Regions from separate parts of the Vibrio sp. R10-SG-ISO4 genome, predicted to be linked through region 1. Evidence: predicted binding sites of a transcription regulator. Region 1 holds the regulator's gene; each other region holds the start of a gene.
The links. The regulator PurR, encoded in region 1, represses purine synthesis genes. The targets are predictions, from matches to a motif close to TNANGNAAACGTTTNCNTNA.
Positions count from the first base shown of each region.

Region 2: folD (bifunctional methylenetetrahydrofolate dehydrogenase/methenyltetrahydrofolate cyclohydrolase FolD) is a predicted target of PurR. The motif match lies at 5,309-5,328, and genes of this name have one in related genera.
Region 3: glpX (class II fructose-bisphosphatase) is a predicted target of PurR. The motif match lies at 4,114-4,133, and genes of this name have one in related genera.
Region 4: AC6R03_RS03765 (NCS2 family permease) is a predicted target of PurR. The motif match lies at 2,049-2,068, and genes of this name have one in related genera.

Region 1 is NZ_JCBDHJ010000018.1:191,490-199,188, forward strand. Features, by position in the region: gene AC6R03_RS13830 (alpha/beta fold hydrolase) at 1-358, shown strand, start outside; gene AC6R03_RS13835 (putative signal transducing protein) at 381-692, opposite strand; gene AC6R03_RS13840 (TVP38/TMEM64 family protein) at 689-1,381, opposite strand; gene AC6R03_RS13845 (TfoX/Sxy family DNA transformation protein) at 1,580-2,173, opposite strand; cyclic di-GMP riboswitch class I at 2,378-2,486, opposite strand; gene purR (HTH-type transcriptional repressor PurR) at 2,662-3,666, opposite strand; gene torD (molecular chaperone TorD) at 3,905-4,612, opposite strand; gene torR (two-component system response regulator TorR) at 4,851-5,558, shown strand; gene elyC (envelope biogenesis factor ElyC) at 5,673-6,482, opposite strand; gene cmoM (tRNA uridine 5-oxyacetic acid(34) methyltransferase CmoM) at 6,579-7,376, shown strand; gene mukF (chromosome partition protein MukF) at 7,390-7,699, shown strand, end outside.
Region 2 is NZ_JCBDHJ010000008.1:150,974-158,672, reverse strand. Features, by position in the region: gene AC6R03_RS04555 (DUF6693 family protein) at 388-702, opposite strand; gene AC6R03_RS04550 (outer membrane beta-barrel protein) at 829-1,428, opposite strand; gene AC6R03_RS04545 (hypothetical protein) at 1,635-2,303, opposite strand; gene AC6R03_RS04540 (AlbA family DNA-binding domain-containing protein) at 2,505-3,077, opposite strand; gene AC6R03_RS04535 (competence protein CoiA family protein) at 3,408-4,136, opposite strand; gene AC6R03_RS04530 (hypothetical protein) at 4,177-4,890, opposite strand; tRNA gene AC6R03_RS04525 (tRNA-Arg) at 5,118-5,194, opposite strand; gene folD (bifunctional methylenetetrahydrofolate dehydrogenase/methenyltetrahydrofolate cyclohydrolase FolD) at 5,396-6,253, shown strand; gene AC6R03_RS04515 (GGDEF domain-containing protein) at 6,272-7,384, opposite strand; gene AC6R03_RS04510 (lytic murein transglycosylase) at 7,518-7,699, opposite strand, start outside.
Region 3 is NZ_JCBDHJ010000001.1:203,252-210,950, reverse strand. Features, by position in the region: rRNA gene AC6R03_RS00975 (23S ribosomal RNA) at 1-2,472, shown strand, start outside; rRNA gene rrf (5S ribosomal RNA) at 2,558-2,673, shown strand; tRNA gene AC6R03_RS00965 (tRNA-Asp) at 2,715-2,791, shown strand; gene glpX (class II fructose-bisphosphatase) at 3,045-4,052, opposite strand; gene zapB (cell division protein ZapB) at 4,369-4,611, shown strand; gene metF (methylenetetrahydrofolate reductase) at 4,679-5,569, opposite strand; gene AC6R03_RS00945 (bifunctional aspartate kinase/homoserine dehydrogenase II) at 5,795-7,699, opposite strand, start outside.
Region 4 is NZ_JCBDHJ010000007.1:6,615-14,313, forward strand. Features, by position in the region: gene AC6R03_RS03755 (helix-turn-helix domain-containing protein) at 1-192, opposite strand, end outside; gene AC6R03_RS03760 (hypothetical protein) at 341-493, opposite strand; gene AC6R03_RS03765 (NCS2 family permease) at 615-1,985, opposite strand; gene gmk (guanylate kinase) at 2,285-2,905, shown strand; gene rpoZ (DNA-directed RNA polymerase subunit omega) at 2,982-3,254, shown strand; gene spoT (bifunctional GTP diphosphokinase/guanosine-3',5'-bis pyrophosphate 3'-pyrophosphohydrolase) at 3,287-5,407, shown strand; gene trmH (tRNA (guanosine(18)-2'-O)-methyltransferase TrmH) at 5,500-6,183, shown strand; gene recG (ATP-dependent DNA helicase RecG) at 6,382-7,699, shown strand, end outside.

The DNA.
Region 1 (7,699 bases):
CTATCGACTGTTTGCCTACATTGTGATGCCGCAGCGAGCACAAAAAGAGTCGCGACATATGTTTATCCGCGAAGCGAAGAAGTTGTGCCAAAAGGAGTTCAAGCGTTGGTTTATTTTGACCGCAGAGGTGAACCCTCTGATGCGCTACTTCAAAGACCGCGAGTTACCTATTCCTACGCTCTATCTGATGGGTGAAAAAGACTACATGTTCATCACCCCTGTGAAAGAGATGGTCTCAGCACATACGCTCAGTGAGCTGCATGAAATTCCTGACTGTGGCCATGTGTGTAATGTTGAGCGCCCAGATGAGTTTAACGATCACTCCATCGCCTTCATTCAGCAACACCTCACTGCTTAATCTCGGTTGACTCCAAGCACACTCAAGTTGGTTTGGTGTGCTCGCACTGCCAACATAACTGAAAATGGTCGTCATTTTCTTCTTGGCAAGTCGGGCAAACCCAAACCATGTTGTCGGGGGTGTCCTGTTGGAAATCATCAATCAGCGCGAGTGCCGCCTGCTTCTGCTCTGGGCGAATTAACCAAACGTACGGGCTGGCCTCTTCGCCAAACGGAATCTCTCCCTGCAAGCCGAACAAACCTTCACCTCTCACCTCACAGGCTATTCCTTCGCTGCGCAGCATTTCACACACGATGTGTGCTTGTGGTGGTGTCGTGGCAATAAAAATTTTCAAGACGCTTGCCCATTGGATTGCGGTGTCGCTTTGAGTTTGGCCATTACCCATTTGGCAACGATAGGGAATACCCCAAGCAACGCAAAAGAGGCAAGTACCGTTGGGGAGACGATGCCTGACAAACTGTCGATTTGCGCTAGCTGAGTCCCGGCGTTGAGGTAGACGGCCGTGCCCGGCAACATACCCAGTTGACTAACCAGATAGAAGCGCGCGATGGTGATGGGCGTAAGACCCATCAAGAGGTTGATCAAAAAGAAAGGGAACACCGGTATAAGGCGCAGTGAGAAGAGATAAAACGCACCATCTTTTTCGACCCCTTGGTTAATTGTCGCGAGCTTATCGCCAAACTTGCTTTGTACCCACTCTTTGAGTAAAAAGCGGCTGCTTAAAAACGCCAAGGTGGCACCTATCGTACTGGCAAAAGAAACGAGCAATAAACTGGTCCAAAAGCCAAACAGCGCAGCGCCAAGCAAGGTGACGACGGCCGCTCCAGGGATCGAGAAGGCGGTGATAGCGACATAGGCGAAGAAGTAACTCAGCGCGGCTAGGGCAAAGTGGGTGTCAATGATTTCAGCCAGCGCTTGCTGCTGAGCTTTGGCGTTATCAAGTGTCAGGTATTGACCAAAGTTTGCGCCTAAAAACACAATCAGAGCGAGCAAACCAATACCTAAAAGCAGTTTCTTGTTCATATGGATCCCTTTGAAAACATCATCATTGTTAGATATGAACCAAAAAGCCAGTAAAAAATTTCGCCCTAAGGGGAAAACACGTTGAATTCTATGACTAAGGAATGGAAACGCTGAAAAAGCATCGGCTAAAAACGTCTCAAGCCAGCGGTGTTCGGCTGGCTTGAGAAGGGTATTGGAATTAATGAACGCTATCGCTGACTAGCTTTGCAGCTGATTCAGGAGCTCGTCGCGTCTTGCTTGAGGGACCACAGACCAGTGCGTACCTTTAATTGCCCCCTCAAGTGCCCACAGCAGGTCGATACTGACGTCGGCAGAGTGTGTGGAACGAATCGCTTTATACGCTTCCACTGCGCCCGTCTGCTCCAAACGGGAGACACTGTCGATACCCGCTTTCTTGAGCATTCGCTCGGTCGCTAGACGCAAGTTCGGCAGATCTTTCAGGCGCGTTGGTTTGGCGTTGGTTTGACGCTGCTTGTCTTTGTTGGCCGCCTCTAGTGCAGTGTTTGCCATCGCAATAGTCTGAGCGACATCCTGATCCCAGTCATGGCCAAGGGCGTAGTATTTGGTGACCACAGGGAAACCACGCTTTTTATACACGTATGGCTCGAGTCCCTGAGCATTAAACTGTTGGGCCAACGAGTCGTCGGCGCGTATGTGAAGTTTGTCATTTACCACGAGGGCAAACATGGTGTCATCAGCGAAGATTCCGAATCCACCAAACATTGAGCGAGACTTGATCTTGCCCAATGGTTCAAACAATCGCATTGAGTCTTTTAAAATTGGTTTATCCATGCTGTTATTCTCGGTGTATTACAATACGCCACCAAATTCAGGTCCGAGAGATTAGCAAAAATATGCAGGTTTTGTGTCAGTAGGGTGTCATTCTGGCTCATAAAAGAATAATCCTACTCACGGTGTGAGCGCATAATGCGCGCGCAACGTTTAACTCATTGTATTCTTTGCTTTTGATAAAGAATTACGAAGTGCACATTTGCCATCGGCAACCCCGCTACCAAGCAGTCATCAACGTTGAAATAGTTGAGTGGCTGCAACAGGCCGGAAGCTTTGCGTCCCATCCTTTCGAAATGGTTTGCCCTGTTCGTGGCATTCGTCGAACATAATAAGCATAAATAATTTATGGGCTAAACATCACGTTTTGATGGGTTAAATGTGATCTTAGTTCATAAAATAGAGGGGTGTTACCGAGAGAATAAAGCCCAGCGGATGAGAAGTATTCTCGCTGGGCTAGTCGATGTGATGTGCTGAACTTGTTCGTTGGTCTATTTCACCGTCGCCACGGTATCGCGCTCGACGATTTCTGGGTGCATTTCAAAAATACGTTTTTCATGCTCTTTGTCTTTAATACGTTCGAGCAAAATCTCAAATGCGTTTTTACCCACACGGCGCTTCGGCTGGTGAACCGTCGTTAGCGGTGGTGAAAAGTACTCGGCTAGCTCAATGTTGTCATAACCAATGACCGACATGTCTTCTGGAATACGAATGCCTTTTTGCTGTAAACGGCTCATCAAACCGAGCGCCATCGTATCGTTGAAACAGAATACTGCGGTTGGCTTTTCGTCCATGGCGACGATTTTGTCCGCGGCAAGCACGGCGGTATCGCACTCAAAGTTACCTTCTAAGATCCAATCTTCGTTGACGCTCAAACCCGACTCGTTCATTGCGCGCTTAAAGCCTTGGATGCGCTCTTGGCAGGCCGCTTTTTCAAAATGCCCACTCAAGCAAGCAATGCGCTTGTGGCCGTGATCAATCAGGTATTTTGTTGCGAGGTAGCCGCCTTCTTCCGAGTTGTCGATGATTTTATCGGCTTGTGAGCTTTCCGGGCCCCAATCCATCACCACCTTAGGGATGTCTTTATGACGGTCAAGCATTTCGCTCAACTCTTCGGTCAAATCTGAACACATCACTAAGATGCCATCAACGCGCTTTTCCGCCAGCATGCGAATGTAGTCACGTTGTTTCTCGTAGATGCCGCCAGTGTTACACAAGATCAAGGTGTAGCCTTGACGGTAGCAGTAGCTCTCAACCCCGTCGATCACTTCCGAGAAGAAAAGGTTGGTCGATTGAGTAACCAGCATGCCTATTGTGCGTGTCGAGTTACATTTCAGGCTGCGTGCAACGGCACTTGGGGCATAGTTCAACTCTTGAACCGCTTCCATCACTTTTTCTTGCGTGGCTTCAGCGACAAAGCGTGTTTTGTTGATCACATGGGATACAGTGGTGGTCGAGACACCCGCTAAGCGAGCGACGTCTTTAATCGTGGCCATATGGTTTTGTCCTGTCGATGACTGCCTACTATTCTATGAAAAGTTAAGTCTATAAAAGTAAAGTCTATACAAAGTTTAGAGTATGTAGACAGAAAGTATCAGAAACACAAAAACCGCCCTCAAAAAGCGGTTTGTATTTATTAGTTTTATCGTTTGCGGACCGGATTGTAGTCCGCAACGTCGATTTGGGCAAATAAAAAACCCGCCTTTGGGATCTCGCCACACCTTTTGTATGGGCTTAATCGCTATCGCCTTGCAGGTAGGCTTTATCCAATTGAATGAACGCGCACAATAGCGACGACAGCGCCGCATAGAAGCCGAATGTGTCGAGGCGCTGGCAGCGCTCGGCAAACCTCTCAATCCAAGGGAGTAGATGCTGCTCAATAAAATCGGCTTGCTCTTGGTAGGCGAGATGCGTGTCGCCTGCCATCTGCTCTGCTGCATGAGCGCCGCGCACAATCAGGTTACCCAAAAAATCCAGCTCTATGGCGAGATGATCAGAAGGCTCATTGAGCCCTGAATGCACAGCGACGCCGTGTTGTTCAAGTAAAGCGTCCATCTGTTTGGCAGGCTCACCATTGAGCAGTCCTGATTCATCTAAGTAGACAGAGGCGTAAGGCAGCGCGCTGTCTCGGTCGGATTTTAAAAACAGGTCGCAATAGTCGGCTGATAGTTCCAACTGAGCATCTGGCCTGTCTTGCAATCGGTTCAATGCATCGATGAGCCTGTCTGCGGCGACGTTAAGCTCAGGGGTTTGTGCAAGTCCCGTCAGAAAGGTACGTGTGTCCACCGAATGATATTGGGCCAGCTCTTGCTCTGAGAGCTCTTTGGCAAACACGCTCGAAAACCACCAGTAGAGCTCAGCGCGTTGCTCATCAAAGGCGCGCTGCTCTTTTTCGGCGGGAGATAAAGGGTCGGAAATCTGGGCGTTCGGTGTCTCTGGCATGATGGGCTCTCAACTGAATCAGATGCCGTTAAGTCTAACGGATAAAAATGAACAGCGGTCAACCAGATTATGAGAAGAAATGGTCAAATATGGCAATTTGTGAACAGGGCGGCAAAGCTTGCTTTGCATCAATGAATCGCCAACTTTTCGCTTCACAAAGAGGACAAAGATGGAGTTGTGACTAATTATGAATAGAATAAAGCCATTGAATCAGTGTGTGAATAAGTGAGTAGAGCCGATGAGCTACCACATTTTGGTTGTTGAAGATGATGAAGTGACTCGCCGTAAATTGGCGGGCTACTTTCAAACCGAAGGGTATCAGGTGAGCCAAGCTGAGAATGGCGCGCAGATGCGCGATGTACTCAGCAGCAGTCGGGTCGATTTGGTGATGCTGGATATTAATCTGCCCAGCGAAGATGGCTTGATGCTGACGCGTGAACTACGCAGTCAATCGGACATCGGTATTATCTTGGTGACCGGGCGTACCGACAGCATTGATAAGATTGTTGGTTTAGAAATGGGCGCGGACGATTATGTCACCAAGCCATTTGAGCTTAGGGAACTGCTCGTCAGAGTCAAGAACCTCTTGTGGCGCATCGCACTGGCTGCGGGAGCGCAAAACGCGGGCAGCGATCAGCAAGACGGCGTGGTCCGCTTTGCTGAATGGACGTTCGATATTCAGCGCCGCGCTTTGAGCCGAGGGGATGAACCGGTCAAACTGACTAAAGCAGAGTATGAGCTTTTGGTGGCGCTCTCCTCTCACCCTAACCAAGTGCTCAGTCGGGAACGCATTCTTAATATGATCAGTCATCGTGTGGACGCACCCAATGACCGCACCATCGATGTCCTGATTCGGCGCATGAGAGCGAAGATGGAAGTGGATCCAAAAAATCCGCAGATATTCGTCACCGTGCACGGCGAAGGCTACATGTTCGCCGGAGATTAACGGTTTTCGGCAATGAACGAGCGCAGATTGATGCCAAAGAAACGAAAAATCCAGGCATGCAGCCTGGATTTTTGTGTTAAGTGGAAGACGTTCTCCGTCTACGCTGGCGGCCGGTTAAACGTCGCTCTGCGCAGCCTCCACCTCCAAGGCTTGCTCTTCATAATCGGACGCCCAGTCGCGCAGGTGTTGCCAAATGGTGCCCAGCGTTTCATGCCAGTAGCGCTCAGTTTGTTCGAGATATTTGCCCTTCGGCGCGTACTTCTCCCACGCTTGATCGATGTTTCTCTGCGCTAGGTAGTTGGTCGGCGCGGCGTAAGGTTTCAATCCTGCGGAGTGGAATTCATTTAAGGCACGGTTCATGTGACTGGCCGATGTGACCACCACCAACTTCTTGTTCTTAACGAACGCTGCCGCTTGGCGCGCTTCTTCCCAAGTATCTTTGGCGGTTTCGAGCAGAATGATGTCAGATTTAGAAACGCCAAGCGCCAGCGCTACTTTAGCCATCATGCGCGCATTGCTCACTTCAGAACCGGCGGCATAGCCTGAGAGAATCAGTTTAGAGCCCGGATAAATTCGCATCACACGAATCCCTTCGGTCAAACGCATTAGGCCGGCGCGACTCAGTTCTGAGGTGGGCGGAATGTCGTCGTCCACAACATGGCCGCTGCCAAGCACCATCACATAATCAATCGATTCATCGACAGGAAAAAAGGCCGAGTATTGGCGCTCGATAGGCATGAGAAGACGTGATGAAACGGGCTGGAAGGCAACGAGAAAAATGCCAACAAACGAGAAGAGAACAACGAAACATCCTGTTTTTTGTTTTCGTGTGAACATGACGAGCATGAGTCCCACAAGGCCAATGATCAGCAGGGCTGGCAAAGGCATAAGTAAAGCCGAGACGACTTTTTTCAGCTCAAACATACTTAAATAGTCCGAAAAAACACCAGTTGATTATAATTTAAGAGAAAGCCTCTTTATTCCTGCCTTTCTTGTGACAGAATAGCAGCACGATTCAACATCATAACTCAAGCTGCTGTGACTGAAGACCGCAATTTCGACGATATTGCCCACAAATTTGCAAAAAATATATACGGCTCTGACAAAGGCGAGATTCGACAAGTCATTGTTTGGGAAGACCTTCAAACCATCCTCGCCTCGTTACCCGCCAGTGATTCACCACTCGACGTGCTCGATGCCGGGGGTGGGTTGGCACAAATGTCGCAAAAGCTGGCGAAACTAGGCCATCGCATTACGTTATGTGATCTATCTTCTGAAATGCTGCAATTAGCTGAGCAGGATATTGCAAAAAATGGCTTGCTTGAGCAGTATCGCTTGATTCATTCGCCCGTTCAATCCATCGCTCAACACCAGCAGCAACCGGCGGATTTGGTGATGTTTCATGCCGTCATGGAGTGGTTGGCTGAGCCAAAGCCAGCGCTGCAAACGCTGTTAGAGCAGGTCAAACCGGGCGGTATCGCGTCGGTCATGTTCTACAACCATCATGGCCTCGTGTACAAAAATGTCGTGTGTGGCAACCTTCCGCATGTGTTAGAGGGAATGCCGCACCGAAAGAGATTTAAGCTTCAGCCCCAAAAAGGGCTTAAGCCTGAAGATGTCTACCGTTGGATAGAGGAGTCGGGGTTTCACATTGAAGGGAAATCCGGCATTCGTTGTTTCAGTGACTACATTGGCGATCGCCAGTATATGGGTGACTACACCAGTGAGGATGTCTTGGCCCTAGAGAGGCAACTGTGCCGCCAAGAACCGTATGTGTCGCTCGGACGCTATATCCACGTTTGGGCAAGAAAGAATTAAAACAGGATAAACCATGAGTGAAATGACTCTGAATGCCGCTGAGCAACCGATTGATGAGTTGGTGGGTTGGGTCAAGCAGCATGATTTTTCATTGAACCTGACCAACGAACGCTTGGCCTTTTTGATCGCCATTGCCGTGTTGAGTAATGAAAGGTTTGATGAAGAGTTAGGTGAAGGGGAGTTGCATGATGCGTTCGCCATTGTCACTCGATTGTTTGCCGATTCGGGCGAAGCGTCGGCGTTTCGCGCCAACAACGCCATCAATGACATGGTCAAACAGCGCCTTATCAGCCGCTTTACCAGCGAAATTACCGACGGTGCGA
Region 2 (7,699 bases), on a different contig from region 1:
CACGAGTAACGCAGCTGGACCAAAGAGAGGGACCTAAGCTCTTGCTACAAGACTTCTCAACCCAGCTTTTCAAATCCGGTTTAAGCCCATTTAAAAGCTCATCTGGCGATTTACCATAAGCTGAATTTGCCAACAAAGCCGACAAAATTAAAAGATATTTTTTCATTCGATGGTTTGTAGATAAATTAGAGTACAGCGTGGACTTTACTAAATAGAACTAATGAGAACCTTGATGGAGATCGGCACAATAGCATATAACGCCTTGCGAACGGGCGATAACGCTATACCACCCAATTTAAAATTTGTGCCCTAAACACCGAGGCTGATTTGCATGAAAGTGGCCAAGCGTTAGGAGTCCCTGTTAAGCGATTTGTTAGCAATATTGCCTCAGTTTACCGTGGTATTGTTTAAGGCGTAATTCCATACTTTATAGAAGTAGAAGATGTAGCCAATACCAAGCGTAATAAGTGAAATAATTGCCCACAGAATCACATGCCCCAAATCACCAAATAGGTCTATGTTGCAACTTAGCCTCCGTTCGACACCATACTCGTCAATAACTGAGGCTCTGTTGATAATGAACTTACAAAATGAATAGGGCAAAAAGAACAAAGCGATCCCAAAAGTTACAATTGAAAGAACAAGCCAGATCAGTAGATGCCCAAGAATATCTAACACCGTTATATCTGCTTTTAGTTTCATGTGTTTTTTTCCTTATTTGCATTGCTAACGCCGTGTTAAGGTGTGAGCTACGCTCGGCTATACTTGAGCGAAGCGAAAATGCCGAGCGTTGCGAATCACTCTTAAATGCTTTGTGATGCTACTGTTTTAGAAGTGGTACCTTACACCAGCATAAGCACCTGATAGGTTTACATCGATATCATTTCCAGCTTGGCTGATTGATGTAAATGTAGCACGATAGCCCAAGTTTAAATCAACGCCTTGCTTTAAACGTGTACCAACTTCCAAACCCGCTTGGTAGCCTGTTTGAGATTCTGAAATGCTGATATTGTTTCCAGAGCCATCTATTGATACATGACCGATGCCTGCCATAGGCGCTAAGTACAAATTACCGAAGTCATACAGTACAAATAGTTTTGCTTTCAGATTCACAAAGAAAGCATCACCGTCAACTTTCAAAGTCCCTGTATTATCAACTTCACCAAACGTTCTATATTCTGCTTCTACACTCGTTTTTACTAGCGAATGCGTATTGAATTCATAACCCGCTAAAAAATTGAACCCAATATCTGCAGATTCGTCAGCCGATTCACCATTGATGCTAACATCAATATTATTTGCCGCAGTTAAATCTGCGCCTACATAAAACTGATCGCCAGTCTTTTTGACAAAGTCATCAGGCTTTGCAATGGAAGGTGAGCTAAATAAAAGCAAAGAACCTACGAACAAGCCAGCTGTGTTTTTCATAATTAATACCGATACTTAAAACCGAAATTATATCAGAAACCCAAACTTATGGAACACCGTATAGACAAGGTAGCATAACGCCTTGCTAACGGGCGACAACGCGATGCCGCCAGACATGAATATTGTGCCTTAAACACGTAGCGAAAATTGCGACTGAAGTCGCCAAGCCTTAGGAGTCCCTGTTGAGCAACTTTTAGGCAACCGGTTTATCGGAAGTTTCGCAGTACTTTGTACTTAACACTGTGGTTATTCGCCTCGATAATCTCCAGCTGCGCCCCTTTGTAGCCAATGACTTTTGAAGAATTTAAGTCATATTCAACATCATTTGTAAAAGCTGCTCGCGCTTGACCATTACTAAACTCACGGTAGCTAATATTTACTTTGTTTCCGACTTTTCCTGAATAAAGTAATGTCTGTTGAAAAGACAACCTGTCATTCGTAGTATGCTTTATTTCTTCAAACTCAGCAGATGTACAGACTGTACCGCCTAAAGTAGAAACACCACAAATTTCACGATTTTTTTGATCAACGTACATACCACCATACGGGTCTGCTAGTGCGCTAGGCTGTACCATACCGTGCTGAGTTGGTGTGTAGAAGATTTTGTTTTTGCTATGCCCTATTTGTGTATAAATGCCCGGAGAAAAAGTGTACCCACCGAGCACACCTACGGAGGTGCTGTGCTTCAAAGATATCGCATTCACTGTGGTTTGCTTTCCTTTCGCTAGCATTTCATCACCCACATAAGCTACAGCCTCAACACCAATCGGCGGGTGATCAATAAGTGTTTCTTCAACACCTCCACCATTATGTTTTAGTGAAGTACAGCCAGATAAAACGCTAAAGCTAGCTAAAACCAGCAGAATATTTCGCATAAATTTGCCCTTTATACTTTATAGGATGAAAGACCATATAATAACCAAGTTCAATCAGACATACGATAAGTTTGAATAGTTTGCCTAACGCACGCTTAAGTGGTGAGCAACGCAATACGATGCTTCCGCATACCACCTAAATCACTAAATTTACCGCAAATTACAAATGCCACGCGTTGTGAATCCGTCTTAAAGCGCTTGTTATAGCCCTATACCTGCTCCTATCGCACCAATTACCAAACCAACAATTGCTCCTAATAGATGGTCTTTAAGTTTGCTCTTTAGAGTATTAGATTCGGCTAACTCAGCAGTAAGCTGCTCGATTTTTTTTGTCTGTGTTTCAAGAACCTCCGAGATCTTACTTAATGAAGTGTCATCTGGTGAGAGCTTTCTTTGTATTTCATAATGATTCATCGCTTTAGTTTTGCCAGTAACCCTATGATAAGCACCATCACTACAAAGAACTAATGACGACGAAGCCTGAACAGTTATGACACATATGTTCAGCAAAACCCTAAAACTAATATTTTCAACCTCAAATATGTCAGGTTCGCTAAGTAATTCCTTGGCCTTCAAAGTTAGTAATTGAGCTTCCTCTATTTTAATACCCGGAGCGAAAGTTGAGTCACGGACCCCAAGCAAAACTTTTCCACCACCAGAGTTAGCGAATGAAGCAATTGTTTTGGCCAGACGCATTGGCTCTATTTCAGGTAGCAAAAACTCGACTGTTGCACTCTCACCTTGTTCTAATAATTCTATAATGTCTGAACTCAAAAAGAATTCTCCCAATTTATTGACATGATGGGCTATAACGCTTTATGTACGGCAACAAGCCGCCTTTCCAACTCGCATCCTTCCGCCTAATACTTACACCCACTAAGACGCTGCACTAATAAATAACCGAAAATCAGAGTATTAGTAAACGGCCCATTATGACACTTGTTGGATACTGCAGCAAATCCCCGTCTATCATGTATATGACGGCATTGACTGCTAATTTTGACTTTACCTATGGCCTTATACACTTGAAGATTCAATTTCCCTTGCATACGAGCATGAGCTCTTTTTATAAGGTTGATGCTGAATCGTATTAACAATAGGCTTTTAGGCTATGTGGCCTCTCGGCGGTGCTAGATTGGATTCCTCTACGAGTAAGTTTAGCTTTTCGGTCAACTCTGAATATCTGGCGGTATAGCGAGCATGAGTCACCCAAGATCTATGGCCGATGTTCAGTACATAGTCCATCACCAGTGATTTAAATGATTCATGTTCTTTATGGTCAAAACTATCGTAAAGGTCTTGCAAGGGCTCTAAATCAATATCCACAATTGAAACGGCACTAAAATTTTCGTTTCCCCCAATCATTGACCTGCCGTGATAACTAAAGTGGATACCGACCAAATACCCATTTATGCGACAAAGGATATCGAGATCTGAATAGTGCCCCGAAGGCTCGACTTCAAAATCATCAATCGTTAAATGATGTGCTTGAGTCACATATCCAGAGACGGTGACCTCCCTTCCGTAATCATCTCTCTTTTCTAATTCAAGCTTCCAATCAGGCAACTGTATCTCAAACTGGTCCAGCTCCTTTAAACATTGCTTAATCACAAGCCTTGCTACCACACAGAATGAATATTGACACTCTATCGGCTCACCCGTTTCATCTTTCGACTTTTTGTCATGGGCAAAGTGGTGGATCATTTTATCCGGATTGGGCCCTTTTTTAGCCACAAGGTTTTGTTTGCAACTGGGACAAACACATGCTCTACCCCGTTGCACCTCACTAATGTCTAGGTATTTATCATCCTTCAAGCCAAACGGTATCAACATCCCTCTTTTCCCTTCACGTTTATGAATTGTCGGTGGCTGGCTAGCTTCGACTTTTCTTGAGTTGGCGAATATCCTTGTCCAACGCATCCATTTTAGGGACTCTCATACGCGCGACCTGTTTCTGTCCGTTTTTCAGAGTAATCTCAACCTCCAAGAGATCTGATTTGTGTTCTGTGTCACCTGTCGAGACCTCCTTCGTTTTACCCCAAAAATACCTGAGGTAATGAGTTCTAACACTAGCGACACCGTCAAAAGAAAAGCGACCTTTGAGGCAAATCGTAAGAAAGGATAAAAATTCAGAATCTTTCGTGGTTTTCACTAATTTGCCCCATGAACGCCACAGATCTGTCAGGGCTTGATAGCGACGAAAGTCCCTGCTTTTGGGAGTCGTAACCCGCGTTACTTGTTCATTGGAATCAAAATCCACCTCTGATACGTAGACACCTTGTTGCTGAGCGTGAACTCCCTCTAATGTCTCAGCTATGGTGCTTAATAGCGAGCGTGACCATGCCACTTTGCTTTGAAGTTGCCGCTCTATTTCGTCATAGAAATTGGGATCGCTATGTCTGATATCGTTAAAGCCTGACTGTGCTTGTTGCAACGCTTTAGATAGGCGCTTAATTGACGCAAGATCGGTGTCACTTGGAATTTGGATTAGTATCTCTTCACACGCTTTCACTTGATGAACATCAAGCCCGATACTCATCAACTCGTCTGTCTGTTTTTGGCTCAACCCTGCCACTGCAAACTCCATGCAACTTGTTACTTAATAGCTCAGTTATAGAAGGTATCATTTTGAATAGATGAAGCAAGCGATCGGATAGACAAAAAGAGAGTGATGTTTCGAAAAAAGCGAAGAGTTGAAAATAGGTGGGGTTTAACAAAAGTTGATAAAAATAGATTTCAGCGGCACCACAGAGGCACCACAGAAAAACGAAAAGCCCGATAACTCATTGAATTATCGGGCTTTTTTCTGATATATGGCACGCCCTGTAGGATTCGAACCTACGACCACATCCTTAGAAGGGACGTGCTCTATCCAGCTGAGCTAAGGGCGCGCTACAGGGACAGGATTATACGAGTTCGAGGTCTTAACACAAGACCTTTTCGTATCATTATGATCTAAGTGACTAAAAAAGGGGCATTGGCGATTGAGGTGTTTAAAAACAACCCGAAGCAAACGTTTGCTTATGGATGTTCATTCAATTATTTGCGACAATGCGCCACAAATTATTCGCCATTGTGATTAAAGGAAAGTCATGACTGCTCAAAATATCGATGGAACACTGATTTCTCAAACCGTCCGTTCCGAAGTGGCGGCTCGTGTGAAAGCGCGCCTAGACGCAGGGTTACGTGCCCCTGGCTTGGCTGTGGTTCTCGTTGGTGAAGATCCGGCGTCTCAAGTGTATGTCGGCAGCAAACGCCGCGCGTGTGAAGAGGTGGGCTTTGTGTCTAAATCATTCGACCTCCCTGCCACCGCAAGTCAAACTGAGCTGCTTGCACTGATTGACACACTGAACGCAGACGATGAGATTGACGGCATCTTGGTTCAACTTCCGCTACCAGCGGGAATCGACTCTACCGCCGTGCTCGAACACATTCATCCGGAGAAAGATGTCGATGGCTTCCACCCTTACAACGTGGGCCGCCTAGCGCAGCGCATTCCAAAACTGCGCTCTTGTACGCCGAAAGGCATCATCACCCTGCTTGATCGCTACAACATCGATCTTCGTGGCAAACACGCAGTGGTAGTAGGCGCGTCCAACATTGTCGGTCGACCAATGACATTGGAGCTTCTGCTTGCGGGCTGTACCACCACGACTTGTCACCGTTTTACTCAAGATCTAGAAGGTCATGTGCGTCAAGCGGATCTGGTGGTGGTTGCGGTAGGTAAACCTAACTTTATTCCAGGTCACTGGATCAAAGAGGGTGCGGTCGTGGTCGATGTCGGTATCAACCGCTTGGAGTCAGGCAAGTTGGTCGGCGATGTGGAATACGATAAAGCCAAAGAGCGCGCCAGCTTTATTACGCCAGTCCCGGGTGGTGTTGGGCCAATGACGGTGGCGAGCTTGATTGAGAATACAATGCTAGCGTGTGAGCAATTTCATACCAAATAACTAGCGCTCTATCCTTCCTCAGAGCAGCGCTTCTTCTCGCCGCTCTGAGGCTGTTTTAGCCACATTAACATTACCCGACCCGGCTTCTTTGGCGAGATACATCGCTCTGTCCGCCACTTTCAAACACTGACTTAAAGTCATCGTCTCATTGTTAAATGAGATACCCGCACTGGCGCCAATCTCGACGTGAATATTGTTCAGTGATTGCAAATGGTGACCATAAAAGAGCGCGACCACTTGCTCTGCCAAATCAACCACCTCTTGCTCCGACTCATAATCGCGCACAAAAATGGCAAACTCGTCACCGCCCAAGCGGGCAATGTCGTATTTTTGCAGTCGCTCGCCCAACGCTTGCTGCGCGATGGCTTTGGTTTGCTTGGCAAAATCGTACAGTACGTTGTCACCGACATCGTGACCATAACGGTCATTGACCGCTTTAAAGTTATCTAAGTCGAGGTAAATGATCGCGGTGTGTTTGTTTTCATCAAGGCGTGTCGCGTGAGACAACACCGACATAAAGCTTGCTCGATTCGCCAGTTGGGTGAGCGAGTCAATGTAAGCCAGTTCTTGAATGCCCTCTTGATCCATTTTCAAAATATAGTCGTCCATTTGACTTTGAAAATAGATCACGATGTGACACATACCTGACATCGCGACCAAGGTTAATACCAAGCGAAACCCTACATGGTATGGGTACGGAAACTGCGTCAAGCCAAAGGCGAAGATCAAGGAAGTAAGGACAATATTCAGTACCGAGAGCCCCACTCCAACACGAAAACTATTGATGAATATGCCGATGGCAGACAGTGGGTAGACCCACATAATGCCAGTACCTTCATACCCTCCAGTAAAAATAAGATACAAACTCAAGGAGTAGATCATAAAAGATAGCCCAGCAAGACCAAAGCGATGTTGCAGGTTAATCATTTTGATGGTGACGATGCCAACCAAGGAGTAAAAGGCCAGCGTTGTGCCCAGCTCAATATCGCCGCGATAAAAACTATAGACAGAGAAGGCCGCAAGGAAGGAGACACCTAAGACAGCGAGCACCCGAATCATCATCATCTGGCGCTGCTGTTTCATTAAGACGACTTCGGATAATTTATCCGCTACAAAGTGGTGTACGTTCATCGCGCTCCAGTCATTGCTACAAAACCAATCACTTATTTAGATAATGCTACATTATTTATTGTCAATCAAATATAGACACCGTCAAGCTAAGCGCAACTGAATGTAGGAGGATTCGTCGTTTTTGTTTACCGCATCACATCACAATTGCATCCGCAAGGTGTGAAACAGCCAGCGCAAAGTAGTAAGACCGGTTCCATTTCATTAGTACGTTATAGTTATTGTAGACCAAATAAACACGCCCATTCCCATCATCGGGTGCGATCAACCAGGCTTGGATATCTTGGTCGAGCTTAGGTAGCGGTCGGCCATCAAAAC
Region 3 (7,699 bases), on a different contig from region 1:
AATACTACTGACTGACCGATAGTGAACCAGTACCGTGAGGGAAAGGCGAAAAGAACCCCTGTGAGGGGAGTGAAATAGAACCTGAAACCGTGTACGTACAAGCAGTAGGAGCACCTTCGTGGTGTGACTGCGTACCTTTTGTATAATGGGTCAGCGACTTATATTCAGTGGCAAGGTTAACCATCTAGGGGAGCCGTAGGGAAACCGAGTCTTAACTGGGCGCTCAGTCTCTGGATATAGACCCGAAACCAGGTGATCTAGCCATGGGCAGGTTGAAGGTTGAGTAACATCAACTGGAGGACCGAACCGACTAATGTTGAAAAATTAGCGGATGACTTGTGGCTAGGGGTGAAAGGCCAATCAAACCTGGAGATAGCTGGTTCTCCCCGAAAGCTATTTAGGTAGCGCCTCGGACGAATACTACTGGGGGTAGAGCACTGTTAAGGCTAGGGGGTCATCCCGACTTACCAACCCTTTGCAAACTCCGAATACCAGTAAGTACTATCCGGGAGACACACGGCGGGTGCTAACGTCCGTCGTGGAGAGGGAAACAACCCAGACCGCCAGCTAAGGTCCCAAATTATTACTAAGTGGGAAACGATGTGGGAAGGCTTAGACAGCTAGGATGTTGGCTTAGAAGCAGCCATCATTTAAAGAAAGCGTAATAGCTCACTAGTCGAGTCGGCCTGCGCGGAAGATGTAACGGGGCTAAGTAATAAACCGAAGCTGCGGCAATACCTTTTAGGTATTGGGTAGGGGAGCGTTCTGTAAGCCGTTGAAGGTGTGTTGTAAAGCATGCTGGAGGTATCAGAAGTGCGAATGCTGACATGAGTAACGATAAAGGGGGTGAAAAACCTCCTCGCCGGAAGACCAAGGGTTCCTGTCCAACGTTAATCGGGGCAGGGTAAGTCGACCCCTAAGGCGAGGCCGAAAGGCGTAGTCGATGGGAAACGGGTTAATATTCCCGTACTTCAACTTATTGCGATGGGGGGACGGAGAAGGCTAGGTGGGCCTGGCGACGGTTGTCCAGGTTCAAGTGCGTAGGCTTGAGAGTTAGGTAAATCCGGCTCTCTTTAAGGCTGAGACACGACGTCGAGCGCCCAAGGGCGTGAAGTCATTGATGCCATGCTTCCAGGAAAAGCCTCTAAGCTTCAGATAAGTTGGAATCGTACCCCAAACCGACACAGGTGGTCGGGTAGAGAATACCAAGGCGCTTGAGAGAACTCGGGTGAAGGAACTAGGCAAAATGGTACCGTAACTTCGGGAGAAGGTACGCTCTTGACGGTGAAGTCCCTCGCGGATGGAGCTATTGAGAGTCGCAGATACCAGGTGGCTGCAACTGTTTATTAAAAACACAGCACTGTGCAAAATCGTAAGATGACGTATACGGTGTGACGCCTGCCCGGTGCCGGAAGGTTAATTGATGGGGTTAGACTTCGGTCGAAGCTCTTGATCGAAGCCCCGGTAAACGGCGGCCGTAACTATAACGGTCCTAAGGTAGCGAAATTCCTTGTCGGGTAAGTTCCGACCTGCACGAATGGCGTAATGATGGCCACGCTGTCTCCACCCGAGACTCAGTGAAATTGAAATCGCTGTGAAGATGCAGTGTACCCGCGGCTAGACGGAAAGACCCCGTGAACCTTTACTACAGCTTGGCACTGAACATTGAGCCTACATGTGTAGGATAGGTGGGAGGCTTTGAAGCAGGTACGCCAGTATCTGTGGAGCCGACCTTGAAATACCACCCTTGTATGTTTGATGTTCTAACTTAGCCCCGTTATCCGGGGTGAGGACAGTGCCTGGTGGGTAGTTTGACTGGGGCGGTCTCCTCCCAAAGAGTAACGGAGGAGCACGAAGGTGGGCTAATCACGGTTGGACATCGTGAGGTTAGTGCAATGGCATAAGCCCGCTTGACTGCGAGAATGACAATTCGAGCAGGTGCGAAAGCAGGTCATAGTGATCCGGTGGTTCTGAATGGAAGGGCCATCGCTCAACGGATAAAAGGTACTCCGGGGATAACAGGCTGATACCGCCCAAGAGTTCATATCGACGGCGGTGTTTGGCACCTCGATGTCGGCTCATCACATCCTGGGGCTGAAGTCGGTCCCAAGGGTATGGCTGTTCGCCATTTAAAGTGGTACGCGAGCTGGGTTTAGAACGTCGTGAGACAGTTCGGTCCCTATCTGCCGTGGGCGTTGGAAGATTGAAGGGGGCTGCTCCTAGTACGAGAGGACCGGAGTGGACGAACCTCTGGTGTTCGGGTTGTGATGCCAATCGCATTGCCCGGTAGCTAAGTTCGGAATCGATAACCGCTGAAAGCATCTAAGCGGGAAGCGAGCCCTGAGATGAGTCTTCCCTGGCACTTTAAGTGCCCTTAAGGGTTGTTCGAGACTAGAACGTTGATAGGCAGGGTGTGTAAGCGCTGTGAGGCGTTGAGCTAACCTGTACTAATTGCCCGTGAGGCTTAACCATACAACACCCAAAGGGTTTTGATGGACTCAATGTAAGAACATTGAATGTGTAAGAACGTAAACAGCTTTCCGAATTAAAGAATTTGCTTGGCGACCATAGCGATTTGGACCCACCTGATTCCATGCCGAACTCAGAAGTGAAACGAATTAGCGCCGATGGTAGTGTGGGGTTTCCCCATGTGAGAGTAGGACATCGCCAGGCTTCAAATTATGGACACTTGCTTAGGCGAGTGATGCCACTGCGGAGTGGTAGTTCAGTTGGTTAGAATACCGGCCTGTCACGCCGGGGGTCGCGGGTTCGAGTCCCGTCCACTCCGCCACTTATACTAAGCCTTAGTCGAAAGACTAAGGCTTTTTACGTTTAACGCTCCCGAAAGTGATGTGCACTTTTTCGCGGGCCGGAATGCCGGACCATCGAGTCCCACTTCGCCACTTATACTAAGCCTTAGTCGAAAGACTGAGGCTTTTTTACGTTTAACGCTCCTGAAAGTGCTGGGTTCGTCTGCTCGACGGTTTTATACAGACAAGAAAAAGCCAGCACGTTGGCTGGCTTCGAAGAGAGGGCTGACGAGATTAAAGAATAATGTCTCGCACTTCAGGGTCTTTGCGTTCTAGGTAGTGTGTCGATTTAATGCGACGAATGGTGCGGCAGCGTCCACGGATCAGTAAGGTTTCTGTGGTGGCGATGTTACCTTGGCGGGTAATGCCCTCAAGCAGGTCACCTTTGGTGATGCCAGTGGCAGAAAAGACGACGTTATCGCTGCGAGCCATCTCTTCCATAGTCAGCACAACATTGGCTGTCACGCCCATTTCTTCGCAACGTTTTAGCTCAGCAGCGCCGTAGATGCGGTTTTCTTCGCTATCACCTTTAACTTCATGTCTAGGTAGCAAGCGGCCATGCATATCACCATCGAGTGCACGGATCACAGCGGCAGATACCACACCTTCTGGTGCGCCGCCAATGCAGTACATCATGTCGACTTCACTGTCAGGCAGGCAGGTAAGAATGGAGGCGGCCACGTCACCATCAGGTACGGCAAAAACGCGTACCCCCATTGCTTGCATCTCAGCAATCACCTTATCGTGACGCGGTTTTGCTAAGGTGATCACCACAAGTCGATCGAGCGGCTTGTTGAGCGCTTCAGCGACGTTAATAAGGTTCTCTTTGAGTGGTTTATTGAGGTCGATACAGCCTTTTGCGCCTGGCCCCACAACCAGTTTTTCCATGTACATATCTGGGGCTTTTAAGAAGCTGCCTTTTTCACCTGCGGCCAGAACAGCCAGCGCATTGGACTGGCCCATGGCTGTCATGCGGGTCCCTTCAATTGGGTCAACCGCGATATCGACACAATCACCACCTGTCCCTACTTTTTCACCGATATACAGCATAGGCGCATCATCGATCTCGCCTTCACCAATGACAATCTCACCTTCGATTTCTGTTTTATTAAGCAGGGTACGCATCACTTCGACAGCGGCACCGTCGGCGGCGTTCTTATCGCCACGGCCAAGCCATTTATAACCCGCTAGGGCTGCGCCTTCGGTAACTCTAGAGAATGCCATTGCTAAATCGCGTTTCATGATGACTCCAACTGGTAGGAAAAACTGAACAAAATTAAATCGCCGCGATTTTAGCACATCACTAGGGAAACGTTTGCCTTTTTGGTTCAGCAGGGTTGAACTGGATCAAACCAGGGGCAGGAAAACGGGCGGAACTATTCATTCTTCTGGTCTTGTAAACTCTGAGTCAAATTGCGTTGTTTTTTTAATCGAATGACGCAGATTTGCAAATATAGGGCGTGTTTAAAGCGGCTTGGCTGAGTAGAATGGAAGGTAAATGGGTTTGTCATGTCGTATGACCCAACCATCCAGAGAATGATTAAAAAGGTAGGCAACGATGTCTTTTGAAGTACTAGAAAAACTAGAAGCAAAAATCCAAACCGCGGTTGATACTATCACTCTGCTTCAAATGGAAGTGGAAGAGCTTAAAGAAGAAAAGCAGAAGCTAGCAAATGAAGCGAACGAGCTGCGTACAAGCCGTGAAGAGTTGGTCGCGCAAAATCAGCAGATGCAACAAGAACACACAGCATGGCAAGAGCGCATCCGCAGCTTGCTAGGTAAGATGGAAGACGTTGAGTAATCATCGTTTCTGTAGACTAAAAAGGGTTGGCACAGTGCCAACCCTTTTTGCTTTGGTATCTGTCAGATTAGACCTGAGGGCGCACGCCCAAAGTGTGGCAAAGCGCGTAGGTCATTTCGGCGCGGTTGAGAGTGTAGAAGTGGAAATCTTTCACACCTTCACGACTTAGGATACGCACCATGTCGATGGCTTGGCTCGCACCCACCAATTGGCGAGTGGTTGGGTCGTCATCCAGCCCTTCAAATTGTTTCGCCATCCAGCCAGGGACTTTGACGTTATTCTGCGCGGCAAAACGTGAAGCTTGTTTAAAGTTGGAAACAGGAAGGATGCCCGGAACAATTTCGACATCAATGCCAGCCGCAACACTGCGATCACGAAAGCGTAGGTAGCTCTCTACATCAAAAAAGAACTGAGTAATGGCGCGGTTTGCGCCTGCATCGACTTTACGCTTGAGGTTCAGCAGATCCGACTGCGCACTTTTTGCTTCAGGGTGTACCTCGGGAAAGGCTGCAACAGAGATATCAAAGTCGTGACGTGATTTAAGCAGTTCCACGAGATCGGAGGCGTACATATCCGGTTTGCCACCACCAGGAGGAATATCACCGCGCAGTGCGACGATGCTTTCAATACCATTGTTCCAGTAATCGTCAGCAATCTGAATGAGCTCGTCACGGCTGGCATCGATACAAGTGAGATGAGGTGCCGCAATTAGGCCGGTCTCGGCTTTGATCTCTTTAATGATGGAGTGAGTGCGATCACGCTCGCCGGAGTTGGCGCCGTAGGTAACAGAGACAAATTTAGGCTTAAGGGTTTTGAGGCGATGAACCGAGTTCCACAGCGTCTCTTCCATTTTTTCGCTGCTCGGAGGAAAGAACTCGAATGACACATTGATGTTGTTCGATAGCTCGGCAATATTTTGGTTTAAAGCGTCAATATGACTCGCGTGTGTGTATCCCATCTTTCTCTCTCCGTGTGGCGACCCTATCCGTAGGTAACTGCAGCCCCAACATTCAATTTGATTAAATCGACGTTTAGACGTCTATATGTCCACAGAATGTATTGAATACGTTTTAATGTCAACACTCCCACCATGAATTTTTTTCAAGTTCATAATGAGAGAATTTGAAGTGCGCGAAGCACGACGCCCGAATAAGAAAACAGGTTGCCGAAGCAACCTGTGAAACTAGAGAAAACTGGACAACAAGTTAAGGTCTGATTGAATCGCGCCAGAGGTCACTTCTCGCCCCGCCCCCGGTCCGCGAATGACCAGTGGGTTGTCCTTATACCATTTGCTCTCAATCGCAAAGATGTTGTCGCATGGTAACAGGTTAGCCAAGGCGTGTTCTTTGCTGAGTGCTTCGACACCTACTCGAGCTTTACCGTTCTTTTCCAGTCTCGCGACGTAGCGCAGCACTTTGTCTTCACGTTGCGCTTTCTCGAGCCTTTCTGCCAACTGTTCGCTGAGCTGCTGACTGTTATCGAGAAAATCATCCAGTGAGAGTTCGGCCAGTTCATCGGGCACTAAGCTCTCGACTTTGACCGATTCAGGCTCAATCTCGAGACCGGCTTCTCTGGCTAAGATGACCAGCTTGCGCATTACGTCAGAGCCATCGAGATCCTGCCTAGGGTCTGGCTCGGTTAAGCCTTGCTGCCACGCTAAATCGACCAACTCGGCAAACGGTACGCTGCCATCATATTGTTGGAACAACCAAGAGAGGGTGCCAGAGAAAATCCCTGAGACCGCATAAATGACATCGCCACTCTCACGCAAATCGCGCACAGTGTGGTTGATCGGCAAGCCTGCTCCGACGGTGGCATTGTAGAGCCAATGGCGGTTTATTTTGGCAAACGCGTCTTGCACTTGGTGGTAGTAAGCACTTGAGGCTGAGCCGGCAACCTTATTGGCAGAGATAAGATGCATGCCTTGCTCAGCGATATCGAGGTAGCGCTCAGCTAACTCTTTGCTCGCCGTCACGTCGAGTACGACCACATCGTCATAGCCCTGAATCGCACCGAGGCGCTGAATCCACTCGCCTTTCTGATATGGGATAGACTCTTCATCGAAATGCTCACTGACCGCGCTAGGATCGATGCCTTGGTCATTAAACCAATAGGTTTGACTGTCGATCACTGCCACGAGCTCAAAACTCATTCCACGACGCTTTTCTAGCTCTGCTTTTTGTTCTGCAAACAGGGTTAACCAACTGGAGCCAATGTTGCCTTTGCCGCATAGGGCGATGCCGACTCGTTTTTGTGCTTGGAAAAGTTGGTTGTGAATCGCCTTAACGAGTGGTTCGGTTTCGGTGCGGCGTAAGACAGCCACCAAACTGAGACCGGAACGAGATTCAGAGATGAACTCGACAGGCGATGACTTGAGCTTCTGGTAAAAGCCGTAACAGTGGTTGGCGTTGTTGGTGACACCAGCGCCTACGGCAGCGACAAGGGCGTAGCCCTCCTTGAGTTTAATTTCTGCTGCGATGGCGGAATCTTGTAAGAAGCCTAAAGCGCCCCCTGCAATTTCCGAGGTATAAGCAAGGCGTAATGAGTGCTTATCCGCTTGGACTTCATAAGTCAAAGGTTCAAGTTGGGCGCGTTTCAAACTGCTTAGCACTTCTTTTTCCATGCGATTGAAATCATGGCCAGAGGCGAAGTTTAACTGAATCAACAACACGTCATTGAGTGAGGAGATGATCTTGGCACCACGCCCAGAGGCGAGGACGCGCTCAATGCGGCTAGAGCCAGATTCAGGGTCGTAACTGCAGCGCAAGTGTAAGTCCATCGTACTTTGAGCGACAGGCTGCAAGGTACGGCTATGCAGCACGGGGGCGGCAAGGCGTGCCAGTTCACTTGCTTCATCCAGTCGCAATAGGGGCAGAAGACAAGCATCACTGACAAGGCGAGGGTCTGCGCTGTATACGCCAGCAACGTCACTCCAAATCGTGACGCGACTGACCTCTGCGAGCGCGCCAATCACGGTGGCAGAGTAATCGGATCCGTTTCGGCCAAGCAGCACGGTTTGGCCTGCTTGGTTTTGCGCCATAAAGCCGGTAAACACCAGACGACGCTGTGAGTGTTGCGCCAAAATTTC
Region 4 (7,699 bases), on a different contig from region 1:
CAATAGCTCTAGCTCGAGTACACGGGCAAGTGCAATTAAACTGGATATTCTTAAATCAACGCCGCCAGACTCGATTTTCGAAATATGGCTTTGAGGTACCCCCGAACGAGCACTTAACTCTCTCTGGCTAAACCCCTTTCGTACCCGAGCTTCTCGAAGACTGTCTAGTATCTGCTCTGCTACATAGCTCATTTCGATATACCTTAATGCATCAATTAGGAATGATTATATACAAAAACATATCACCACAATCCCGCAAGCACAAGAATGATTAGTTATTATACATCACATGTCGCCTTTGATATGCATTTATAGATAATCGATCTTTTAGGTCATCCACTCACAACGCCTGCCCGTAAACACTATGCAACCCTTTGAACTCCGCAGCGTTGTCGAGCGCTTCAAGTGTCGTCAGCTTCATGGCGTGTTTGACGGGGCGGTGCGGCACGCGTTTGATGGCGCTGCAAGGCGTGAGCAATGACTTTAGCGCCAAGGAGCACGCGCTGCGTTATCAAACGCAGATCGAGGCACATGAGAAAGGGCGGTATCCACCGCCCTTTCGTATCACTGTTACCGCTCATATTTCAGTAATTATAAAAGCAACATTTCCCCGATTATAAAAGCACCAAATACGCCATAAACAGCCCAGACAGCACATAAATGACAGGGTGAACCTGCTTGGCTTTGCCTGCTACCACCATGCTAAAGGCGTAGCTGATAAAGCCCATCGCCATGCCGTTGGCCGGTGAGAAGCTCAGCACGGTGAACATGATGGTGAAAAACGCCGCAATGCGAGACTCTTTTTGCTCCCAACGGATTTGGCCAAGGCGACCAATCATGTAGATGCCGACCACCACCATCGCCGGGGCGACCATCGCCGCTGAGAAGATGGAAAAAAGCGGGTAGAGGAACAGTGACACCAAGAAGAGCCCCGCAACCACCACCGCAGCCAGGCCTGTTTTCGCGCCTTGTGCAGAGGCAATGCCCGATTCTGAGAACGCGGTGACTGAAGTCGTACCCAGCACAGAGCCAATCACGGTGCCGCCTGCGTCCGCGACTAGCGCCGAGCGCGCGTTCGGCACTTTGCCATCTTTGTCGATGATGCCCGCATCGCGGCCGACGCCAACAATGGTGCTGAGGCCATCAAAGAAATCGACAATCAGGAAAATCACTACAATAAACAGCAGATCAAACAGCTTGTCGGCCGTCAGCCCTGAGAAATTGAAGATGGCGCCTACGCTGCCCGACAGGCTTGGCGGCGCAGCCACTAGGCTCTCTGGGATGGGGGCGTTTTGCGTCCCTAGCATCCAGTCGGCCACAACAGTAAGCACAATCGCCGATACAAACGAGATAAAGGTCGCCAGTTTGATGTCACGAATCATGCAGCCAAGCGCAATAAAGATACTGATGTAGGCAATGATGACTTGCGGGTCATTGATTTTGCCCATGCTGACCAAGATGATCGGGTTCGAGACGATGATACCGGCATTTTTCAAGCCCAAAAAGGCGATAAACAGGCCAAGCGATACGGTGATCGCCAATTTGAGATCTTCTGGAATAGACTCAATCATCGCCTTGCGAATATGGGTCATCGACAAAATCAGATAGAGCACTCCAGAGAAGAAGATCCCCAGCAGCGCTTCGTGCCACACCAGCGCCACCGAGCCGCTCAGCAGCATGCCTTTAAAGAAGCCATTCATGCTCATGCCTGGCGCCAGCATCACAGGGTAGTTACCAAACACGCCCATGATCAGCGTGGCTGCCGCCGCCGCCAGTGCTGTGGCGGTAAAAATCGCGCCGCGATCCATGCCTGGGATGTCCCCCAAAATCGCGGGGTTAACCGCCAAGATGTAACTCATCGCCAAAAAAGTAATAAACCCGGCGTACAGCTCCGTGCCTAGGGTCGATTTGCGCGCAGAGATATGAAAAGTGGATTCAAGCCACCCAGCGTTGGCTGAGCGTGGAAGTGCAGTGTCAGAACTCACAATACAACCTATCGTTAGATAAATAAGAGGGCCATAGCCCATCGCCAGCAGCAATGCCCGCAACAAGCCAAACGTTTGCGCGAATTGTAATGAGATGGGATGAAATTTCAACCAATTTTGATACGTATCACATTTTTCATCCGATCTAGTCACTTAGTCCGATCCATGCTACTCTTCGCCTCCCTTTTTCTGGCCGAATTTTCGCCACCGATGTTGAGAGAAATCGCGCTCTTGACTGACGTTATGCCCGCGGTCAGTGCTATCTTTAATACATCGAATCTTATGGTGGACGTAACCTTATGGCCAAAGGCACCCTATACATTGTTTCTGCGCCCAGCGGCGCGGGTAAATCGAGCTTGATTTCAGCCATGCTGGAAACCAACCCTACCTACGCAATGAAAGTGTCCGTATCGCACACGACACGTGGCATGCGCCCGGGTGAGCAAGATGGCGTGCACTACCACTTTGTGCAAAAAGAGCAGTTTGAAGCGCTGATCGAACAAGGTGCGTTTTTGGAATACGCGGAAGTGTTTGGCAACTACTACGGCACCTCTCGCCCGTGGATTGAGCAAAACCTCGATAAAGGCATCGACGTCTTCCTCGACATTGACTGGCAAGGCGCGCGTCAAATTCGTGAGCAAATGCCACAAGCTAAGAGCTTGTTCATCCTGCCGCCGTCAAACGGTGAGTTGGAACGCCGCCTGAACGCGCGCGGCCAAGACAGTGAAGCGGTGATCGCAAAACGCATGGCGGAAGCGAAATCGGAAATTTCTCACTACAACGAATACGACTACGTGATCATCAATGATGATTTCGATAACGCGCTGATGGACTTTAAAGCCATCATTCGCGCCGAACGCCTCAAGCAAGATAAGCAAGCCCTCAAGTACAAAGGCATGCTGGATGCGTTGTTGAAATAAGAATCTAGACTATTCTCTACGAGATCTTGTATAATTTCTCGTCATACAAAATTTTAGTTAACTATTTGGAGTCCTTATGGCACGCGTAACTGTTCAAGACGCTGTTGAAAAAGTTGGCAACCGTTTCGACCTAGTTCTCATTGCGGCTCGCCGCGCTCGTCAAATGCAAACTGGCGGCAAAGATTCACTGGTGCCAGAAGAGAACGATAAGCCAACGGTTATCGCTCTGCGCGAAATCGAAGAAAGCCTTATCACAAAAGAGATCCTAGATGCGCGTGAGCGTCAAGAGCAGCAAGAGCAAGAAGCCGCTGAACTTGCCGCTGTTAGCAGCATTGCTCACGGTCGATAATCCTCTTCATCACACTCTGCCGGGCCTAAAATTTGTATCTATTCGATAGCCTCAAAGACGTTGCCCAAGAATACCTAACAGAGCCTCAAATTGAGGCTCTGCGTCAATCTTATGTGGTAGCGAAAGATGCCCATGAAGGGCAAACCCGCTCAAGCGGGGAACCATACATCATCCACCCTGTTGCTGTTGCTCGTATCTTGGCGGAAATGCGCCTGGATATTGAAACCCTCCAAGCCGCCCTTTTGCACGATGTCATCGAAGATTGTGATGTCACCAAAGAGCAGCTAGAAGAGAAGTTTGGCAACACCGTCGCAGAACTGGTCGATGGCGTCTCTAAGCTGGATAAGCTCAAGTTTCGTGATCGCAAGGAAGCTCAGGCTGAGAACTTTCGTAAGATGGTCCTTGCGATGGTGCAAGACATCCGCGTCATTTTGATCAAACTGGCAGACCGCACGCACAACATGCGCACGCTCGGCGCACTGCGCCCAGACAAAAAGCGTCGCATCGCACGCGAAACCCTCGAAATCTACTCACCCTTAGCGCATCGCTTGGGTATCCATAATATTAAAACCGAACTGGAAGAGCTCGGTTTTGAAGCGCTCTACCCCAACCGCTATCGCGTGTTAAAAGAGGTCGTCAAGGCCGCTCGGGGTAACCGTAAAGAGATGATTCAACGCATCCACACCGAAATTGAAGGCCGTCTGGAAGAAGTGGGCCTGTCTGCGCGTGTAGTGGGGCGTGAGAAAAACCTCTTCTCCATCTACAACAAGATGAAGACCAAAGAGCAGCGCTTTCACACCATTATGGACATCTACGCGTTTCGTGTGGTGGTGGACACCGCTGACACCTGCTATCGCGTACTGGGCCAAGTGCACTCGCTCTACAAGCCTCGCCCGGGGCGTATGAAAGATTACATTGCGGTGCCGAAAGCGAACGGCTATCAGTCTTTGCATACCTCGATGGTCGGCCCACACGGCGTGCCTGTCGAAGTGCAAATTCGCACCGAAGATATGGATCAGATGGCGGACAAAGGGGTCGCGGCGCACTGGTCTTACAAAGGCAATGGCGAGCGTACCGGTACCACCGCGCAAGTCAAAGCGCAGCGCTGGATGCAGAGCCTGCTTGAGCTCCAACAAAGCGCGGGCAACTCGTTCGAATTTATTGAAAACGTCAAATCGGATCTCTTCCCAGATGAGATTTACGTCTTCACCCCAAAAGGGCGCATCGTGGAGCTGCCTGTCGGCGCCACTGCGGTCGATTTTGCGTATGCCGTGCATACCGATGTCGGCAACACCTGTGTCGGCGCGCGCGTCGATCGCAACCCTTACCCTCTCAGCAAAGCGCTGAAAAACGGCCAGACGATTGAGATCATCAGCGCACCGGGCGCCCGTCCGAATGCAGCATGGCTCAACTACGTCGTGACCTCACGTGCGCGCACCAAGATTCGTCAAGTGCTGAAAACCATGCGCCGTGAAGAGTCGATTACCCTTGGCCGCCGATTGCTCAATCACGCCTTAGGTGATTTGTCGGTTTCCGACATCAATGAAGAGAACATCAATCACGTCTTGAGCGATCTGAAAATCAAATCCCTCAATGATCTGCTCGCCGCTATCGGTTTGGGTGAGTTGATGAGTATTGTCATCGCCCGCAGACTGCTTGGCGACGCCGATGAGCTCACCGAAGTCATCAACACCGACGGCAAGCCGAAGAAGAAGCTGCCGATCCGCGGCGCAGAGGGTATCTTGCTGACGTTTGCCAACTGTTGTCATCCGATTCCGGACGATCACATCATTGCTCACGTCTCTCCGGGTCGAGGATTGGTGGTGCACCGCGAGACGTGTCCGAACGTGCGCAACCACGAAAAAGAGCCTGATAAGTACATGGCGGTGGAGTGGTCAGACGATTACGATCAAGAGTTTATCGCCGAGCTGCGTGTCGATGTGCAAAACCGTCAAGGCGCCCTCGCGGAACTGACCAACGTCATTTCACAAACCGGCTCCAACATTCACGGTCTCTCGACCGAAGAGCGTGATGGCCGTTTGTACACAGTGACTGTGGTGCTCACCACCAAAGATCGCGTCCACTTAGCGGGCATCATGCGCAAGATTAAAGCCATGCCGCACACACTCAAAGTGCGCCGTAGAAAGTACTGATCCCCATCCACATCAGAAAGCGGTCTTTAGGGCCGCTTTCTTTATCATCCATTTTTTAACACCATATTCTTTTTCAACTAAGCCCTAACACCATGAATTTAGAACGTTACCAACGCATTCAAGAAGTGTTAAAAGCGCGCCAAGCGGATTTGACCCTTTGCCTCGAAGAAGTCCACAAGCCCAATAACGTCTCGGCGGTGATCCGCAGCGCCGACGCCACCGGCATTCACAAAGTGCATGCGGTTTGGCCTGATAAAATGCGCACCTTAAGCCACACGTCGGCGGGCGCGCGCAACTGGGTGGAAGTGGAAACGCACGACACCATCAAAGACGCGATGGGTGAGCTCAAACGTCAAGGCATGCAAGTGCTGGTGACCAATCTCTCAGAGACGGCGGTCGATTTTCGTCAGATTGATTACACCAAACCGACGGCGGTGATACTCGGCAGTGAAAAAATCGGCGCGTCAGAGCAAGCCAAAGCGCTCGCCGATCAAGACATCATCATCCCTATGGTCGGTATGGTCCAATCGCTCAATGTCTCGGTCGCCAGCGCAGTGATTCTCTATGAAGCCCAGCGCCAACGCCAAGCCGCCGGCATGTACGACAACGCACAAAGCGCCCTACCCGCCGAGACCATCCACCGCATCCTCTTTGAGCGCGGCCACCCCGTGCTCGCCAAAGTCGCCAAACGCAAACAGCTCCCGTACCCTCCCCTCGACGAGCAAGGCCAAATCGTCGCGGATAAAGAGTGGTGGGCGAAGATGCAGAGTAGGTAGGTAGTGCCTAGTTTCTAGTTCCTAGTGCCTAGAGGGCAAAACTCTAGTGATTAGTTCCTAGTTTATAGTTCCTAGTGCCTAGAGGACGGAATTTCTAGGAACTAGGAACTAGGCACTAGGAACTCCCCCTCTCCACTGTACAAAAACACAGATAAATGCTTAACTATCCCCATCATTAATCATTGCGTGAGCGAAGCTATGTCCCAACTTTTGTCGGCTATTCCACTGACCTCTCTGGCAGGTGTCGGGGCGAAAGTGGCAGAGAAATTGGCCAAAGTCGGGCTGCTGTCGGTGCAGGATTTACTGTTTCACCTGCCGCTGCGCTATGAAGACCGCACTCGGGTCTACCCCATTGTTAAACTGCACGCTGGGCTATGGGCGGCGGTGCAGGGCAAGGTGATGAGTGTTGATACCCTGTTTGGCAAGCGCAAAATGCTGGCGGTCAAACTCAGTGATGGCAACGGCACCCTTACACTGCGCTTTTTTAACTTCACCGCCGGGATGAAAAATCAATTCGCAGAAGGCAAAACGGTGCATGCCTATGGGGAAATCAAACGCGGCAGCTACGGGTTAGAGATTGTCCATCCGGATTACAAGTTTTACACGCCGCAGCAACCGGTTGAGACGGAGCCGAGTTTAACGCCCGTCTACCCAACCACCGATGGTCTGCGCCAACTCACCCTGCGCAACCTGACAGAACAAGCGCTCGCATTGCTCGATAAATCGGCGGTGCAAGAGCTGCTCCCTGCCGGGCTCTATGATAGCCAAATTACCCTCAATCAAGCGCTGCACACCATTCATCGCCCACCACCGAACATCAATCTGGAACAGTTTGATGAGGGCAAACACCCAGCGCAAGTGCGCCTCATCATGGAAGAGCTGCTGGCGCAAAACCTATCGATGCTCGCGGTGCGCAGCCAAGGGCAAAAAGAGGCGGCGATCGCGCTGCCGCCGAGTCAAACGCTGAAACAACAGCTATTGGACGCCCTGCCGTTCTCGCCGACCAATGCTCAGCGCCGAGTCGTGGAAGAAATTGAGAGCGATCTCGCCAAGCCGCACCCGATGATGCGCTTAGTGCAAGGAGATGTCGGCTCAGGCAAAACCTTGGTCGCGGCACTGACCGCCGTGCGCGCCTTGGAGCAAGGTAAACAAGTGGCCTTGATGGCGCCCACCGAACTGTTGGCAGAGCAGCACGCATTAAACTTTAGCCAATGGTTTGAACCAATGGGCATTCAAGTTGGCTGGCTGGCGGGCAAGCTCAAAGGCAAGGCCAAGCAGACCCAACTCGAGCGCATTGCCTCTGGCGAGGCGCAGATGGTGGTCGGCACCCATGCGCTATTCCAGGAGCAGGTCAATTTTTCTCAGTTAGCCCTGGTGATCATCGATGAGCAACACCGATTTGGTGTCCACCAGCGGCTGGAGCTGCGTGAAAAAGGCGAGCAGCAGGGCGCGTATCCGCATCAACTGATCATGACGGCGACGCCCATTCCGCGCACCCTCGCCATGACGGCGTACG